Regions from separate parts of the Paenibacillus sp. FSL R10-2778 genome, predicted to be linked through region 2. Evidence: a T-box and tRNA genes for the amino acid it is inferred to sense, from the RefSeq annotation. Region 2 holds a T-box; the other holds one or more tRNA genes.
What was found. The T-box of region 2 lies ahead of pheS (phenylalanine--tRNA ligase subunit alpha). A T-box ahead of a tRNA ligase gene usually reads a tRNA of that ligase, here a tRNA-Phe.

Region 1: it encodes a tRNA-Phe, which carries the amino acid that the T-box ahead of pheS (phenylalanine--tRNA ligase subunit alpha) is inferred to sense. The anticodon was not compared.

What each region holds. Positions count from the first base shown of each region.
Region 1 covers NZ_CP151956.1:6,012,564-6,021,553, reverse strand. Annotated here, with positions in the region: rRNA gene NST40_RS26960 (16S ribosomal RNA) at 1-946, shown strand, start outside; rRNA gene NST40_RS26955 (23S ribosomal RNA) at 1,209-4,134, shown strand; tRNA gene NST40_RS26950 (tRNA-Asn) at 4,195-4,270, shown strand; tRNA gene NST40_RS26945 (tRNA-Ser) at 4,274-4,366, shown strand; tRNA gene NST40_RS26940 (tRNA-Glu) at 4,385-4,459, shown strand; tRNA gene NST40_RS26935 (tRNA-Val) at 4,515-4,590, shown strand; tRNA gene NST40_RS26930 (tRNA-Met) at 4,608-4,684, shown strand; tRNA gene NST40_RS26925 (tRNA-Asp) at 4,710-4,787, shown strand; tRNA gene NST40_RS26920 (tRNA-Phe) at 4,798-4,873, shown strand; tRNA gene NST40_RS26915 (tRNA-Thr) at 4,902-4,977, shown strand; tRNA gene NST40_RS26910 (tRNA-Tyr) at 4,983-5,068, shown strand; tRNA gene NST40_RS26905 (tRNA-Trp) at 5,075-5,148, shown strand; tRNA gene NST40_RS26900 (tRNA-His) at 5,172-5,247, shown strand; tRNA gene NST40_RS26895 (tRNA-His) at 5,291-5,366, shown strand; tRNA gene NST40_RS26890 (tRNA-Gln) at 5,386-5,460, shown strand; tRNA gene NST40_RS26885 (tRNA-Gly) at 5,467-5,541, shown strand; tRNA gene NST40_RS26880 (tRNA-Cys) at 5,551-5,624, shown strand; tRNA gene NST40_RS26875 (tRNA-Leu) at 5,639-5,717, shown strand; gene NST40_RS26870 (AraC family transcriptional regulator) at 5,854-6,609, opposite strand; gene NST40_RS26865 (BMP family ABC transporter substrate-binding protein) at 6,937-8,076, shown strand; gene NST40_RS26860 (ABC transporter ATP-binding protein) at 8,194-8,990, shown strand, end outside.
Region 2 covers NZ_CP151956.1:1,887,605-1,896,594, reverse strand. Annotated here, with positions in the region: gene pheT (phenylalanine--tRNA ligase subunit beta) at 1-566, opposite strand, end outside; gene pheS (phenylalanine--tRNA ligase subunit alpha) at 685-1,719, opposite strand; T-box leader at 1,780-2,065, opposite strand; gene NST40_RS08125 (hypothetical protein) at 2,331-4,892, shown strand; gene NST40_RS08120 (efflux RND transporter periplasmic adaptor subunit) at 4,917-6,377, shown strand; gene NST40_RS08115 (ABC transporter ATP-binding protein) at 6,374-7,072, shown strand; gene NST40_RS08110 (ABC transporter permease) at 7,069-8,241, shown strand; gene NST40_RS08105 (sensor domain-containing diguanylate cyclase) at 8,655-8,990, shown strand, end outside.

The DNA of each region.
Region 1 (8,990 bases), 2.8 Mb from region 2:
GGTGTTTAAACCTTGGGCTCAACCTGAGGTCGCACTGGAAACTGGGTGGCTTGAGTACAGAAGAGGAAAGTGGAATTCCACGTGTAGCGGTGAAATGCGTAGATATGTGGAGGAACACCAGTGGCGAAGGCGACTTTCTGGGCTGTAACTGACGCTGAGGCGCGAAAGCGTGGGGAGCAAACAGGATTAGATACCCTGGTAGTCCACGCCGTAAACGATGAGTGCTAGGTGTTAGGGGTTTCGATACCCTTGGTGCCGAAGTTAACACAGTAAGCACTCCGCCTGGGGAGTACGGTCGCAAGACTGAAACTCAAAGGAATTGACGGGGACCCGCACAAGCAGTGGAGTATGTGGTTTAATTCGAAGCAACGCGAAGAACCTTACCAGGTCTTGACATCCCTCTGAATCTGCTAGAGATAGCAGCGGCCTTCGGGACAGAGGAGACAGGTGGTGCATGGTTGTCGTCAGCTCGTGTCGTGAGATGTTGGGTTAAGTCCCGCAACGAGCGCAACCCTTAACTTTAGTTGCCAGCAGGTAATGCTGGGCACTCTAGAGTGACTGCCGGTGACAAACCGGAGGAAGGTGGGGATGACGTCAAATCATCATGCCCCTTATGACCTGGGCTACACACGTACTACAATGGCCGGTACAACGGGAAGCGAAGCCGCGAGGTGGAGCCAATCCCATCAAAGCCGGTCTCAGTTCGGATTGCAGGCTGCAACTCGCCTGCATGAAGTCGGAATTGCTAGTAATCGCGGATCAGCATGCCGCGGTGAATACGTTCCCGGGTCTTGTACACACCGCCCGTCACACCACGAGAGTTTACAACACCCGAAGTCGGTGGGGTAACCCGCAAGGGAGCCAGCCGCCGAAGGTGGGGTAGATGATTGGGGTGAAGTCGTAACAAGGTAGCCGTATCGGAAGGTGCGGCTGGATCACCTCCTTTCTATGGAGAATCGTTCTCTGCAATGAGAACATTCAAATCGGAAGCTAAGCTTCCAAAACTCAGGTTTAGGCCTGTTACTCACTCGTTGCTCAGTTTTGAGAGTTTAAGCTCTCAAGTAAGACTTGATCCTTGAAAACTGGATACCGAAACGAATTTGCGTTTTAGAACATCTTTTAGCAACTTGTGCAAACAAGTAAATGTTATTAGTGAGATGATTCCAAAGAGAATGTCATCGTATGATATTTTCCTGCGGAAAAATCAAGGTTAAGCTAATAAGAGCACACGGAGGATGCCTAGGCGCCAGGAGCCGACGAAGGACGTGGCGAACAACGAAACTGCCTCGGGGAGCTGTAAGCAAGCTTTGATCCGGGGGTGTCCGAATGGGGAAACCCAGCTGTGGTAATTCGCAGTTACTCATACCTGAATACATAGGGTGTGTAGAGGCAGACCAGGGGAACTGAAACATCTAAGTACCCTGAGGAAGAGAAAACAATAGTGATTCCGTCAGTAGCGGCGAGCGAACGCGGAACAGCCTAAACCTAAGAGCTTGCTCTTAGGGGTTGTGGGACGTCTCACATGGAGTTACAAAGGAATATGGTAGGTGAAGAGGTCTGGAAAGGCCCGCGATAGAGGTAAAAGCCCTGTAACCTAAACTGTATTCTCTCCGAGACGGATCCCGAGTAGTGCGGGGCACGTGAAACCCCGTATGAATCCAGCAGGACCATCTGCTAAGGCTAAATACTACCTGGCGACCGATAGTGAAACAGTACCGTGAGGGAAAGGTGAAAAGCACCCCGGAAGGGGAGTGAAATAGAACCTGAAACCGTGTGCTTACAAAAAGTCAGAGCCCTATTAATGGGTGATGGCGTGCCTTTTGTAGAATGAACCGGCGAGTTACGTTTAACATGCAAGGTTAAGCCGAGAAGGTGGAGCCGCAGCGAAAGCGAGTCTGAATAGGGCGAATTAGTATGTGGACGTAGACCCGAAACCGTGTGATCTACCCCTGTCCAGGGTGAAGGTGCGGTAACACGCACTGGAGGCCCGAACCCACGTACGTTGAAAAGTGCGGGGATGAGGTGGGGGTAGCGGAGAAATTCCAATCGAACTCGGAGATAGCTGGTTCTCCCCGAAATAGCTTTAGGGCTAGCCTCGGTATAAGAGTAGTGGAGGTAGAGCACTGATTGGGTGCGGGGTCCGCAAGGATTACCAAGCTCAGTCAAACTCCGAATGCCATATACTTATTGCCGGGAGTCAGACAGTGAGTGCTAAGATCCATTGTCAAAAGGGAAACAGCCCAGACCATCAGCTAAGGTCCCCAAGTGTGTGTTAAGTGGGAAAGGATGTGGAGTTGCACAGACAACCAGGATGTTGGCTTAGAAGCAGCCACCATTGAAAGAGTGCGTAATAGCTCACTGGTCGAGTGACTCTGCGCCGAAAATGTAACGGGGCTAAACACACCACCGAAGCTATGGCTAGATGCTTTGCATCTGGGGTAGGGGAGCGTTGTGTAGGGGTTGAAGGTGTACTGAAAAGAGCGCTGGACACTACACAAGTGAGAATGCCGGTATGAGTAACGAAAAGATCAGTGAGAATCTGATCCGCCGAAAGCCCAAGGTTTCCTGAGGAAGGCTCGTCCGCTCAGGGTAAGTCGGGACCTAAGGCGAGGCCGAAAGGCGTAGTCGAAGGACAACAGTTTGAAATTACTGTACCACCGTAATCCGCTATGAGCGATGGGGTGACGCAGGAGGGTAGTGACGCGGACTGATGGATGTCCGTCTAAGCAGTGAGGCTGATGTGTAGGCAAATCCGCACATCGATAAGGCTGGGCTGTGATGGGGAGCGAAAATTATAGTAGCGAAGGTCATGATCTCACACTGCCAAGAAAAGCCTCTAGCCAGGAGAAGGTGCCCGTACCGCAAACCGACACAGGTAGGCGAGAAGAGAATTCTAAGGCGCGCGGAAGAACTCTCGTTAAGGAACTCGGCAAAATGACCCCGTAACTTCGGGAGAAGGGGTGCCCCGGTAGTGTGAATAGCACGAGGGGGCCGCAGTGAAAAGGCCCAAGCGACTGTTTAGCAAAAACACAGGTCTGTGCGAAGCCGCAAGGCGAAGTATACGGGCTGACGCCTGCCCGGTGCTGGAAGGTTAAGGGGAGTGGTTAGGGGTAACCCGAAGCTATGAACCGAAGCCCCAGTAAACGGCGGCCGTAACTATAACGGTCCTAAGGTAGCGAAATTCCTTGTCAGGTAAATTCTGACCCGCACGAATGGCGTAACGACTTGGGCGCTGTCTCAACGAGAGATCCGGTGAAATTTTAATACCTGTGAAGATGCAGGTTACCCGCGACAAGACGGAAAGACCCCATGGAGCTTTACTGCAGCTTGATATTGAATTTGGGTACGATCTGTACAGGATAGGTGGGAGCCGTAGAAATCGGAGCGCAAGCTTCGGTGGAGGCGCCGTTGGGATACCACCCTGATCGTATCTAGGTTCTAACCTAGTACCCTTACCGGGTACGGGGACCGTGTCAGGCGGGCAGTTTGACTGGGGCGGTCGCCTCCTAAAGAGTAACGGAGGCGTTCCAAGGTTCCCTCAGAATGGTTGGAAATCATTCGCAGAGTGCAAAGGCATAAGGGAGCTTGACTGCGAGACCTACAAGTCGAGCAGGGACGAAAGTCGGACTTAGTGATCCGGTGGTACCGCATGGAAGGGCCATCGCTCAACGGATAAAAGCTACCCTGGGGATAACAGGCTTATCTCCCCCAAGAGTCCACATCGACGGGGAGGTTTGGCACCTCGATGTCGGCTCATCGCATCCTGGGGCTGAAGTAGGTCCCAAGGGTTGGGCTGTTCGCCCATTAAAGCGGTACGCGAGCTGGGTTCAGAACGTCGTGAGACAGTTCGGTCCCTATCTGTCGTGGGCGCAGGAAATTTGAGAGGAGCTGTCCTTAGTACGAGAGGACCGGGATGGACGTACCGCTGGTGCACCAGTTGTTCCGCCAGGAGCATGGCTGGGTAGCTACGTACGGACGGGATAAGCGCTGAAAGCATCTAAGCGTGAAGCCCCCCTCAAGATGAGATTTCCCAATTAGTAAGACCCCTTGAAGACGACGAGGTAGATAGGTTGGAGGTGGAAGTGCAGCAATGCATGGAGCTGACCAATACTAATCGGTCGAGGGCTTATCCTATACGTAGAATGCAGATTCGTTTCGGATTCAGTTTTCAGGCATCAAGCCTGGAATGAATATTCCCTGATAGCTCAGTTGGTAGAGCACTCGACTGTTAATCGAGTTGTCACAGGTTCGAGTCCTGTTCGGGGAGCCATATGGAGAGGTGTCCGAGTTTGGCCGAAGGAGCACGATTGGAAATCGTGTAGGCGCCACAAGCGTCTCGAGGGTTCGAATCCCTCTCTCTCCGCCACAAATTTTTAATTAGTATGGCCCGTTGGTCAAGGGGTTAAGACACCTCCCTTTCACGGAGGTAACATGGGTTCGAATCCCATACGGGTCACCAAATTTTCACTTGATTTATCCTAGTGGACTTTGGTACAATAACAATTGTTGTTTATGGAGGCTTAGCTCAGCTGGGAGAGCATCTGCCTTACAAGCAGAGGGTCGGGGGTTCGATCCCCTCAGCCTCCACCATAACACTTTCTTACTGACGCGGGGTGGAGCAGCCCGGTAGCTCGTCGGGCTCATAACCCGAAGGCCGCAGGTTCAAATCCTGCCCCCGCAACCAATTAACTTAAGCAATTATATCTTTTGGAACCGTGGTGTAGTTGGCCTAACATGCCTGCCTGTCACGCAGGAGATCGCGGGTTCGAATCCCGTCGGTTCCGCCATTTTCATCATGGCTCGGTAGCTCAGTCGGTAGAGCAGAGGACTGAAAATCCTCGTGTCGGCGGTTCGATTCCGTCCCGAGCCACCATTTATTATCACAAAAGAATGAGTGCCATGCCGGTGTAGCTCAATTGGTAGAGCAACTGACTTGTAATCAGTAGGTTGGGGGTTCAAGTCCTCTCGCCGGCACCATCCTTGGAGGATTAGCGAAGTGGCCAAACGCATCAGACTGTAAATCTGCTCACGTGAGTGTTCGGTGGTTCGAATCCATCATCCTCCACCAGTTTTTAGGGGCATAGTTTAAAGGTAGAACAACGGTCTCCAAAACCGTTGGTGTGGGTTCAATTCCTGCTGCCCCTGCCAAGTTCTTTCTAAAGTTTAATATGGCGGCCGTGGCGAAGGGGTTAACGCACCGGATTGTGGTTCCGGCATTCGTGGGTTCGAGACCCATCGGCCGCCCCATTTACTTTAAAATGAATAATGGCAACAATATCAACTTAATATGGCGACTGTGGCGAAGGGGTTAACGCACCGGATTGTGGTTCCGGCATTCGTGGGTTCGAGACCCATCAGTCGCCCCATTTTACTTTAAAATGTTATTGGGGATTAGCCAAGCGGTAAGGCAACGGACTTTGACTCCGTCACTCATAGGTTCGAATCCTATATCCCCAGCCATTTTATGCGGACGTGGCTCAGCGGTAGAGCATCGCCTTGCCAAGGCGAGGGTCGCGGGTTCGATTCCCGTCGTCCGCTCCAAGTTTTCATGGCGCCATAGCCAAGTGGTAAGGCAAAGCTCTGCAAAAGCTTTATCCCCAGTTCAAATCTGGGTGGCGCCTCCATTTAGTTCATATGTGCCGGCGTGGCGGAATGGCAGACGCGCTCGACTCAAAATCGAGTGGGAAACCGTGGAGGTTCGAGTCCTCTCGCCGGTATCTTAAAAAGGTTTGTAAGAATGCTTTTATAAGCAATCTTACAAACCTTTTTTCTTTATGTCCTTGGGTTTACAGCAGTAAGCCGTTGAATAGAGAGTTTCTCTATTTCAACGGCTTTTTTTAATCTGATTAGTGATTAACCTGATTGATTATTAATGCGGAATGCTCGCGGGGTATGACCTATTTCTCGTTTGAACATATTGCAGAATTGGGCATCGTTCACAAAACCTGCAGCAGCAGATACTTCAGAGATTTGCATCTGAGTATGACGTAATAGAGACTTTGCATAATCCAGGCGTTTTAACAGCAAATACCGCAGGGGTGAAGACCCGAAACGTTCTTTAAATAGATGGCGAAAACGATCGTAACTATATCCGGACATTTCTGATAGTGTTTCGACGGACAATTTATGGCGATAATGCTCATTCATATAATTAAGGACATATTGTACTCGATCTTCTGTTGGGGATTGATATCCAGAGGCACTAAGAAACCTCATAAGATGGACGGTAATCTCGCTCATTTGTAGGTTTAGAAGCTCAGAGAATCCGTCTTGCTTGCGTGTAAACTCTGCTTTCATTCGCAGCAGGATTTGAAGAACGGTCTGATCTTTATCATCTTCATATACGCCGAGCAGATTACTCATATTAGGGTGTTCCGAGTGGAAGCCTACAAATAATACATTTGCATCCTCACGGTGGTGCTCGTCATGTTTATGATTGGGTGGCACAAGCGCGAAAGAAGAGGAGCGAAAATGGTAACTTCGTGGGCCAACATTGGTTGTCCCTACCCCCTGTAAATAATAGACTAGTTCGTAGCATTCATGCTGGTGTGGAGGGATATAAGTATTTAGCTCATGTGTGGCACTTACAATATATAGAACACGATCCATGATGATCCTCCAATACTTATGTTTTAGCCGAATCGTACAAAACAATGACCGAAATCATATAATTATTTTTAATAATATTTGTTATGATCGTATCAATAAATCCGAAAGTTCGCAACCTGACTGGCCATCTCGTTCGGAAATAAAGCGGATTATTAATAATAATGGTATTTTTATTGCTATTTTTGAGCCTAAACGTTAAATTTATTACTTTTAATAATACTTTATTTGGAAAAAAGAGAATTTCCATTTGAACCGTGAATTATACAATGGGTGAAGATGGGATTCTGCGGATTACTAACCAACTAAAATTAGGGGTGGAATAGAGTAATGAATAAAAAAGTTCTTTCTTTGTTGTTATTAATGGTGATGGTTCTGGTCACAGCATGTGGGAATAACACGTCCAATAACGGTTCTTCTGCGAATACTGGATCAAACGCTGCTGAGGGTGGAGAAACAGGTGCAGGGGATAAACTCAAGGTTGTATTGCTGATTCCGGGGACACTTGGGGATAAATCATTTTTTGATTCCGCTAATAACGGCTTGCAAAAGGTTAAGGATGAACTTGGTGCAGTAACAAAGGTTGTTGAAATGGGCGTTGATAAAACGAAATGGGAGCCTACATTTAACGATATCGCTTCCGAGGATTGGGATGTAATTATTTCTGGCGGTTCTGAAATTACAGAGATGTTTAATGCAACGGCAGAATTGTATCCAGACAAAAAATTCATTAATTATGATACCGACATCGATGAAGCACCAGATAACATGTACAACATGTCTTATGCGACAAATGAAGTATCTTTCTTGGCAGGTGCCGTAGCAGCATTAGCTACACAATCGGATATGCCGAATGCTACCCCTGAGAATGTGATTGGGTTTGTCGGCGGTATGGATATTCCGGGGATTAATGCTTTCTTGGTCGGTTACATTCAAGGTGCTCAGTACGTTGATCCTGATGTAAAAGTGGCTGTGTCGTACGCTGGTGATTTTGTTAACCCGGCAAAAGGTAAGGAGCTGTCTCTAATTCAATATAATTCCGGTGTGGATGTTATTTTTAACGTGGCTGGGGGTACAGGTCTTGGGATCTTTGACGCAGCTAAAGAGAAGAAAAAATATGCAATTGGTGTAGACTCCGATCAGGCAATGTTGATTAACGATACGGATAGTGAAAAAGCAAATCTAATCGTTACTTCATCTATTAAAAAGATTGATACGGCTATTCTAGGTGCAGTGAAGAGATTGCAAGAGGGTACGCTAGAAATGGGCAAACGTGATGTATTGAGCTTTGTAGATGATGGTGTAGGTATTGCTGAGAATGATATTTATAAAAATGTATTCCCGGCTGATCTTCAGGCCAAGGTTGAAGAAGTGAAGCAAAAGCTGATCAATAAAGAAATTAAAGTGGATAATGCGATGGGGATGGAAACCGCAGAGGTAGAAGCTATTCGTAACGCAGTTAAGCCTTAAGCTTTAAATCTTAAGATCAGCTCTATAGAGATAAACCTACAGTTGGAGATTCTTCTAGTCAGGGGAATTCCAGCTGTATATTTTTGCAGACCTCCAAGTTGAAAGGCGTTGAGACCTATGTACACAGCTCTGCTGGAAATGCGGGGAATTACCAAGGTATATCCCAATGGCGTCGTTGCAAATAAAGACGTGCATTTTTCTTTACGTGAGGGAGAAATACATGCGATTGCAGGTGAGAACGGTGCAGGTAAATCGACTTTAATGAAGATTATGTTCGGCATGGAAGAGCCAAGTGAAGGCGAGATCTATATCAAGGGTGAAAAAGTAAAGCTGCAATCCGCTCAGGACGCCATTGATAGAGGCATCGGCATGGTCCACCAGCATTTCATGTTGGTACCTTCTTTTACGGTGGCAGAGAATATGGTGCTGGGTATGGAGCCGCGCAGAGGAGTTGGCATTAATTATGCCGAGGCTGTGCGCATGACGGAAGAGACCGCAAGGAAATACAATCTGGCCGTGGATCCAAAGGCAAAAGTAGAGGATCTTACAGTTGGGATGAAGCAAAAGGTTGAGATTCTTAAGGCGCTGCTGCGTGGTGCTAAAATTCTGGTGCTTGATGAGCCAACTGCGGTGTTGACTCCACAGGAAACAGAGGAATTGTTCCGCGAGCTTAAGCAATTAAGGGAACAGGGCCATACGATAGTTTTTATTTCGCACAAATTAAAGGAAGTCAAAGCGATTTGCGACAGAATTACGATTATGCGCAGCGGCCGTAGTGAAGGTGTTTTTCAAACACAGGATGTGACAGAACAGGAAATCTCGCGGTTAATGGTCGGCAGAGATGTCGTGCTGAAATATGACAAAGAGATTCTGGCTGTTAGTGAGCCAGTACTAACGGTGCAGGGACTCGGTGT
Region 2 (8,990 bases):
AGAATTGCACTTACTTCATAAGCAGCACCAATCATGCTGAGGCAATCTGAACGGTTCGGAGTCAGATCGAATTCCAGAATCTCGTCATCTAAACCGAGGACCTTGGAAATATCCTGACCAATCTCTGTCCCTTCAGGCAGCACAAGAATACCTTCTTGTTGCTCTTTTGGAAGCAATTTATCATTCAGTCCCAATTCTTTGGCCGAGCAGATCATTCCTTGCGACAGGACACCGCGCAGCTTGGCTTTTTTGATATCCAGTCCTGGCAGCTTTGCGCCAACCATTGCTACAGGTACAGTTTGACCTGCAGCTACATTTTTTGCGCCGCAAACGATTTGTAGCTCCTCATCTTGGCCCACATCCACGATACATACGTTCAGCTTGTCTGCATCAGGATGTTTTTCCTTTGATTTTACATAGCCGGTTACGATGCCGGAAATGCCTTTATTGCGGCGCTCTACGCCGTCAATCTCAATGCCGGCAGCGGTAATCTTCTCCGCTAGCTGTTCGGCGGTTACTCCTTCAATCGATGTATAATCAGCCAACCATCCGGTTGATACTTTCATATCCGCTCACTTCCTTTATGTTTCAGATGTATTTATTTCACTGTCGTTCGCGCTGCTTCCTGTGGGAGAACGCTCCAAAGCCATTCTCCGCCACTATCAGCCAGCGCGCCCACAAAAACTAAACGCCCTTGAATTGCTTCACAAAACTCATGTCATTACTATAGAAATGTCGGATGTCATCGATGCCGTATTTAAGCATTGCAATCCGCTCTACACCCATTCCGAAAGCGAAGCCGCTGTACTCAGCAGGATCATAGCCACCCATTTTCAGTACATTTGGATGCACCATACCTGCGCCAAGGATTTCTAACCATCCGCTTTGCTTGCATAGTCTGCAGCCATCGCCGCCACATTTGAAGCAGCTTACATCTACTTCAACACTTGGCTCAGTGAATGGGAAAAAGCTCGGACGAAGACGAATGCCTGTATTCGGTCCAAACATCTCCTGCACAAATTGTTGCAGGGTGCCCTTCAGATCACTCATTCGAATGTTACTTCCAATGACCAAACCTTCGATTTGGTGGAACTGGAAGGAATGCGTTGCATCATCATCATCACGGCGGAATACTTTACCCGGGCAGATGATTTTTACCGGAGCTTCACCGTTCATAGCCTGCATAGTACGAATCTGTACCGGCGAGGTTTGTGTGCGCATTAACAGGTCATCCGTTAAATAGAAAGAATCCTGCATATCACGTGCCGGGTGATTCTTAGGCAGATTTAGAGCTTCAAAGTTATAATAATCGGTCTCTACTTCCGGGCCTTCAGCTACACGGTAGCCCATGCCGATAAAAATATCCTCAATCTCCTGTACGACTCTGCTAAGCGGGTGAATGCCCCCTTGCTGCATACGGCGACCCGGTAAGGTTACGTCTACTTTTTCAGCCTGCAGACGTTGCTGGGTTTCCTGCTCTTGAAAAGCCTCCTGCTTTGCGCCGATAATCTCCTCAATAGCACTGCGAACCTGATTCGCTACTTGCCCGATTACCGGACGTTCCTCAGCACTAAGTCCTCCCATACCGCGCAGAACCTCTGTAAGCTCACCTTTTTTACCGAGATACTTCACTCTTAGATCATTTAGTACCTGCGGATCCATAACCTCCTGCAGCTTAGCCAGCGCTTCAACCTTCAATGCTTCCAACTTCTCTTTCATGGCCGTGTACAGCCCCCTTCAATCATTGTCTAGTTCAACAAAAAAAGGCCTTTCCTCCCGGTAAGGGACGAAAAGACCGTGGTACCACCCTTGTTAGACAAGCTGATCTGTTCCCCTTAAGAGCTTCATTCCCTCTTTTGGCTGGACAGATACCTATCTCACTTTATACAGAAATAACGGTCTGTGACCGGTATCCCCTACCCTTCCCTATTAGACAGCTTAAGGAATTCAGGGAACTGCTCCGGAGTGAACTTCGACAGCTCTGCTTCTTAGAAACGCTCTCAATCCGCGGCGTCTCCTCCCTGTAAGTCAGGCACTGTGTACTCTTCTCCATCACTGCATTTCACAATTCATGCTAATTGTCAGGTATCTCTTTACTACAAGAGATATGTCTCTTTATTATATGCAAAATCTGTCGTTTTGACAAGCTGGACAAAATTAGGCTAATTTTTATCTTCTTTTAAGCTGGCTTTAAGCTTCAGAGCCATTTTCCCAACTTTTCTTCAGCTAACATTCAGCGGAGCTTGATAATTTCCATTACTAGGAAGGCTTGCTTATCCACTCGGGTGCACCTTCGCAGACTATTAACTATCCTATTGGGAGGAAATCAAATGCATGTACGGAGAATAAAAGTAGCCGCGGTGCTGCTAAGCACAGCTGTGCTTAGCCAATCTGCAGCGTATGGAGCTCATGCCGCTTCGGCCGGGACTACATCCACCAAAATAGCAACAACAGCTTCCGTATCCGCTCTGGATAAACTAGGCTCCATAGCCTTGAAGACTAACATCAGCGCAAAGCTGACGGATGTCAGCTTATTAACTCAGGATGGCGGAAATATTCTTACATACACACTCAGCTACTCTAATGGAAGCAACGCTAGCCTCAATCTGGTGGACTTTTTCTCCAAAGTAACTACTAGCGGCGGTACAGTTATTCAAGGAAGCTCTATTACCAGCAGTGCAACCATCAAATCTATTGCCGCGAAAAGCAGTCAATCTATCACCTACTATGTAAACATCGGCAAATCCACCTCTTTAAACGGGGTCAAAATTTCATTGTACGGATGGGACTTCAACACCACCGATTATCAAAAAAAGCTAGGGAACTTCACCGTACCAACAGGATATTCACAAGCTGTCGCCAGAGGGCAGAGTAAAAAGATCACCCTAAACAATCTCCCTGTAACCACCAAGGCAGAGAGCCTGCAAATTTATAAATATAACGGTAAGGTCTATGCCAAGGTTGGCGTTAGCTTCACTAATCAAGGAACCAAGGTACTCAGTGATACTGGACTTAAAGGATACCTCGCTTCCGCTGGAGGATCTGTATTTGAACTCGCACTTGATGACACCAGCACCAGCTATAAAGTACAGCCTCAGGAAAAGAAGACGATCTACTATTTGACGGAAATCCCTTCTTATATGAAGACAGACAACATGGCGCTGCAATTTGCCGGAGAAGATGCCTCATTAAAAATAGCGTTGCCGGTTGTCGCCTACAATCTCCCCGCTGCAACAACACCGGATCTTGTCGTAGCCAGCAATGTCACGAAGAAGCTTACAATCAGCAATAATACAGTCGAAACACAGCTGAAAACGGCTAACGTCTATGCTGACAATGGCAACGCAAAGTGGACACTACAGTTCCGCATCAAAAATAGCGGCAACAAAGCAGTGAATGTGCCTGCCTATGAACTTGCTATTAAAGCCGCTGAAGGGTATAGCTTTCCGGTAGATACGAAGGATTTTGCCAGCCTAACATTGAAACCGCTTGAAGAAAAGATTATTGAACTCAGCGCAGATGTACCACTCACACTCAATCAAGGAACATTGCAGCTGCAAATGACTGAGCCGGCTGCTGAGGGCAAGATCATTTTTCCTACCGCCTATTATCAGATCCCTTACACGCTGCAAACTAACAATTGGCAGGACACGGAATACCCCATTGAGAACAGTCACGGTACATTTGTTGTCAAAATTGCAAACATTCAAAGACTCCCTTGGTCTGACAAAGACCAGATCGTGGCTAAAATCAACATTCGCAACACTAAATCAACCTCTGTTCAGCTTCCTGCGCTTACAAGTGTCGTCAAAGCTGGAGAAAGTGACATCAGCAGCACTTCCCAGGTTGTCTCAGAAAGTACGCAAACCATCCTCGGTCCAAATGAATCGGCTGCTGTGTATGTCGTAGCCAATGTTCCTTATAGCTATACTTTCAATCAATTAAAAATCACCCTGCAAGAAACTTCAGGTGAAAGTAAGCTTAACTTCCTTTCTCTAAGTACTACCCAACTGGACAGCCGGGTACAGAGTGTTGCAGCTGAAAATTCTTTCCATCTTGAGCTTGAAGGTAAAAAAGCGGAATTACTTGTACGCCGGAACCTCGTGTACCCAGGTACAGATTCAAATCTCTTGTACACAGAACTAGAAATGAACAGTGAGGAATCGCGTAAATCCGAACAGGCTCAACTCGTAGCCTATTACAAAACACAAGACAATCAATATTATGAAGCCGAAGTCACCCAGTCCAAAACCTCCACCAGTCCTAACGGAAAAAGTCTGGTCACCCTCTGGAGTAAGCTCCCTCTCGGTATAGATCCAGCGAACCTTGTCCTTTACATCGGGGAGGGTGTTTCTGAAGGCAAGCTTACCGCTCCTGACGGTCAATCGACGGGTTACATCAATACGGTATCGCTTGGACTGAACCAGTTGGGGGTGGAGCCCAAAGGCAATCTTTTGAACGTGGAAATGTTTCCTTATACCCTATCCGTTACAAATGCAGTCGCCACCGTCACCGCTGGTAAAGATACGCTCAGCACTGTCCTAACCTACAACATGTCAGCCAGCACGCTTTATGAATCAGGCACCTATGAGCACAAACTGGTGTTGGAGCTGATTGACCCCTTAGGACAAAGCATGGAAAAAACATTAACGCTTGGCACAGATCTACAATTAGGTACCTTCAAGTCGTACACCACAACCTTCACAAGCAGCCTGTACAAACCACTGGGTGGCGGCGCAATCCGGTTGAATCTATACGACGAATTCCAAGGCCATCGAAATCTGCTGGGAACACAAACCTATGTTGTCACTTATCAGGCGGCATCAACGACTTCGAACAGCAACTCTACTTCTGGCACAGAACCAGACACCAGCAATACATCGGGCAATTAATATGATGAGCTATGGAGGATAGAAATGAAGAAGAAAAAAATAGTGTTCTGGACTCTTGGAGTTGTAGTTGTAGCCACAGCAGGAATGCTGGTTTATACATTGTTACCTGATAAGAACAGTCAAGCCGCTGAAGTGCCTGTTAACACAGCTACCGTTACAAAGGGCGATATCGTAGTTAGTGTATCCGGAGCCGGCTCCGTGATTGCTACAGAAACTGGTAAAGTAAAAACGAAGGACAGCGGGACCGCAGCTGAGGTTCTTGTCAAAGAGGGCGATCTCGTGAAAAAAGGCCAGACTTTGATTACCTTTGAAGGCAATGATCTGAGTGACAATCTTAAGCAGGAGCAAACTTCACTTGCCTCGCTTGAGACCGATCTTGAGGACAAGCAGGAGCAATATAAGAAGCTGGCCGTGGCAGGTGCATCAGAAGATGAGCTAGGCAATGCCAAACGTTCGATTGAAAAGGCCAAAACCGACATTTCGGCGCAACAGGAAAAAATAGCTTCTGTCCAAGAAGATATGCTTCCTCCTGATCCGTTAACGGCTCCTATTGATGGAACTGTAACGACAGTTAATATTGCAAGCGGCGAAAAAGCCATGGACGGCTCTGAACTCATCGACATTACCGATTATGCTAATTTAAGTGTAGTTGTGCAGGTGGATGAGCTTGATATTCCTACTGTAAAGCTAGGGATGCCTGCCACTATTTCATTGGATGCTCTGCCTGATACGGAATTCAAGGGAACGGTTACGAAAATAGCTAATGAGGGCACCGCCTCAAACGGTGTTTCCCTCTTCGATGTTACCATAGGTCTAACAAGCTCCGAAGGTGCTCTTGTTGGAATGTCTGCGGAAGTTTCAGTAACCACTGCTGAGAAAAAGGATGTATTAACAGTACCTATTGAAGCTGTACAAGAAAGAAACGGAAAATACACAGTTTCTATTCCTCTAGCAGCGGGTTCAGTCACAACTTCCAAAACTGCTGGCGAGGGCCAAGCACCAATGCCTAGCGGTGCCCCTGACGCCCGCGGCGGCGCTATGCCCAGCGGGGCTCCTGACGCCCGCGACGGCGCTATGCCCAGCGGGGCTCCTGACGCTCGCGGCGGCGCTATGCCCAGCGGGGCTCCTGATGCTCGCGGCGGCGCTATGCCCAGCGGGGCTCCTGACGCTCGCAGCGGCGCTGCCGGTGGAAGAAATCGCGGCAATAGCTCAGGACAGATGGTCACTGTCGAAGTGGGTCTCCATGATGAGAGCAGCATTGAAATTGTCAGCGGACTCCATGAAGGGGACCAGGTGATCATCCCTACCGTAATCTCTACGAAAACCGGAACAACCAGCACGGAAACGGAAACTAGAGGTGGTATGGGCAGTATGGGTGGCGCTGGCTTCGGCGGCAGTGGCTTTAGTGGGGGTGGCGGCTTCACCGGAGGTGGCGCTGGTGGTATGGGCAGCGCACCAGGTGGTGGCGGAGGTGGCGGCAGATGAGTGCTTCAGCACCTCTGATCGAAGTTCACGACATGTCCCACGGCTACACAATGGCCGGAGAAACCATGACGGTCTTAAATAGCCTTTCCTTTACAATTGATCTGGGGGAGTTCGTAGCTATTATTGGTCCCTCCGGTTCTGGTAAATCAACACTCATGAATATGCTTGGTTGCCTCGATATCTCTGATGAAGGAAGTTATCTTCTAGATGGACAAGAGGTTCGCAAGTTATCCGACAATAAGCTCGCAACGATCCGCAATGAGAAGATCGGCTTTATCTTTCAAAATTTCAACCTGCTCCCCAAGCTGTCAGCCATTGAAAATGTGGAGCTGCCATTGATTTATCGTGGCCTCCCCCATCGGGAAAGAAGACAACTAGCACAGGAAGCACTCATTAAAGTAGGGCTGGAGGATCGGATGCATCACCGCCCTTCTGAGCTTTCGGGAGGACAGCAACAGCGGGTAGCGATTGCCCGGGCTATGGCGGGATCTCCCCCTATTCTACTCGCCGATGAACCAACCGGGGCACTGGATACACGGACGGGGCAGGAAGTCATGCAAATGATACGTGAGTTAAATAAGCAAGGACATACCATCATCCTTATCACACATGATCTGGAAATAGCTAAACAAGCGGAGCGGATTATTCGTATTCAGGATGGCAACCTCGTGGAAGATCGGAGGAATGCGGGGTGAAATTGTACCAAAGCATGCGAATGGCCTTGAAGAGCATCAACAGCAGTAAGGTTAGAGCTTTTTTAACGATGCTTGGGATAATTATTGGAGTCTCTTCGGTCATCATTCTTGTTTCTGTTGGGCAAGGAACTACTTCACAGATCACAGAGCAGCTAAACGGACTAGGCACAAACCAACTCACTGTAAACATTACTGGCCGTGGGGCGACTACCTCTCTCACCTATGCGGAAGCCCTTGCTCTAGGGGATATAGAGGGTATAGCAAATGTAGCTCCTGTGATCAGCGGCAATGCTACAGCCAAGAATAAAACAGACAACGTTAGTGTAACTGTAGAAGGAATCACCCCCTCTTATGAGGAGGTAAAGGATTTTCATGTACAGGCAGGCCGCTTCTTGCTTGACATTGATAACGAATACCGGCAAAAGGTAGCGTTGATCGGTTCAGGTACGGCCGAAGATTTATTCGGTACAGACAATCCTGTAGGGCAGAAGGTCCAGTTAAACGGAATTAGCTATAAAATCGTTGGGCTTTTAGAAACAAAAGGCTCCAGTCTAAGTGGTTCCAACGACGATATCATACTCATTCCTATAAGCGCGGCAGAACGCCAATTAAAAAGTAAAGGCGTCCGTTCCATCACCATTAAGACAACTTCAGCAGATACTGTAGCAGCTGCAAAAGAAAAACTGGAAAGTACGCTTGATGCTAAATTCAATTATGCGGATAATGCTTTTAGTGTGTTTGATTCTCAGGAAATGCTGGAAACTGTCAATTCCACAACAGATACACTTTCCATGGCGCTTGCAGGCATAGCAGGCATCTCACTTTTTGTCGGCGGCATCGGAATCATGAACATCATGATCGTATCTGTCAATGAAAGAACACGTGAGATTGGTATCCGTAAAGCAATTGGTGCCAAAAAATTCGATATCCTCGCTCAATTCATGATTGAATCCATCGTGCTCAGCGGTTTGGGTGGGGTGCTTGGGGTCGGCATTGGTATCGCGGGCAGTTGGCTGCTGGGTAAATACTCTGCACTTACAGTTTCCATTGCTTGGGATATGGTACTGATTTCTTTTATTTTCTCCTTACTCATCGGCGTGATTTTTGGAATGATGCCTGCGAACAAAGCCGCACGACTTCGCCCCATTCACGCACTGCGTAACGAATAATGAATGATTAGCTGTCCTATAGTCATTAAGATGACTAAGGGCAGTTTTTTTCAGCAGCTGTAAAAGGTATCATTTATGCTCGAGTTGGGTAATAGGAACCATCGGTTTGAATATAGATAATTCAATAGGCCCATACACTAAACTTTAAATTTTGTCATTTTGATTATTATCTGAGTAAAGATTGCTCTATAAGCAGCACGTCCTATATACTTGATATACTAGAAACTACCATTTACTCACACGTACACTTTCCTATGTTTTCCCACTATGTATACAACACCTCTTTTATCCCAAAAGCACCTTCAAACATCAGTGAATGTATTAAATTACGCCTGACCATAGATTGCGTTCTGCAGGTTCTACTTAAGCAGCAATAGATTTTCTTAATCATCTTATACAGGGAGAAGATGACTGTGGCAGGATTCTTTGAGTTCAAGGTAACACGCAAACTATTCTATGTCTTCGCTGCAATCTCCGTCCTTCTGGTTGGGATCAGCGTCGCCTCGCTACTCTATTTAAATTACACGATTAATAGATTGTCAGATTCTCTTTATGATGATATATATCAGAACTCTAAGCTCATACTGAGCGCGGATCGTGATCTGCATCAAGCCGCTGTAGCCTTGCAAATCGCAATGGGTCCAAACCTAACAGCCGCAGAAGGTGAACAGTTCACTAAGGAGTTTATAGATAATAATCTTCAAGCGGAGGAACGAATAAGTGTAGCAAGATCAAATATCAACGCTATA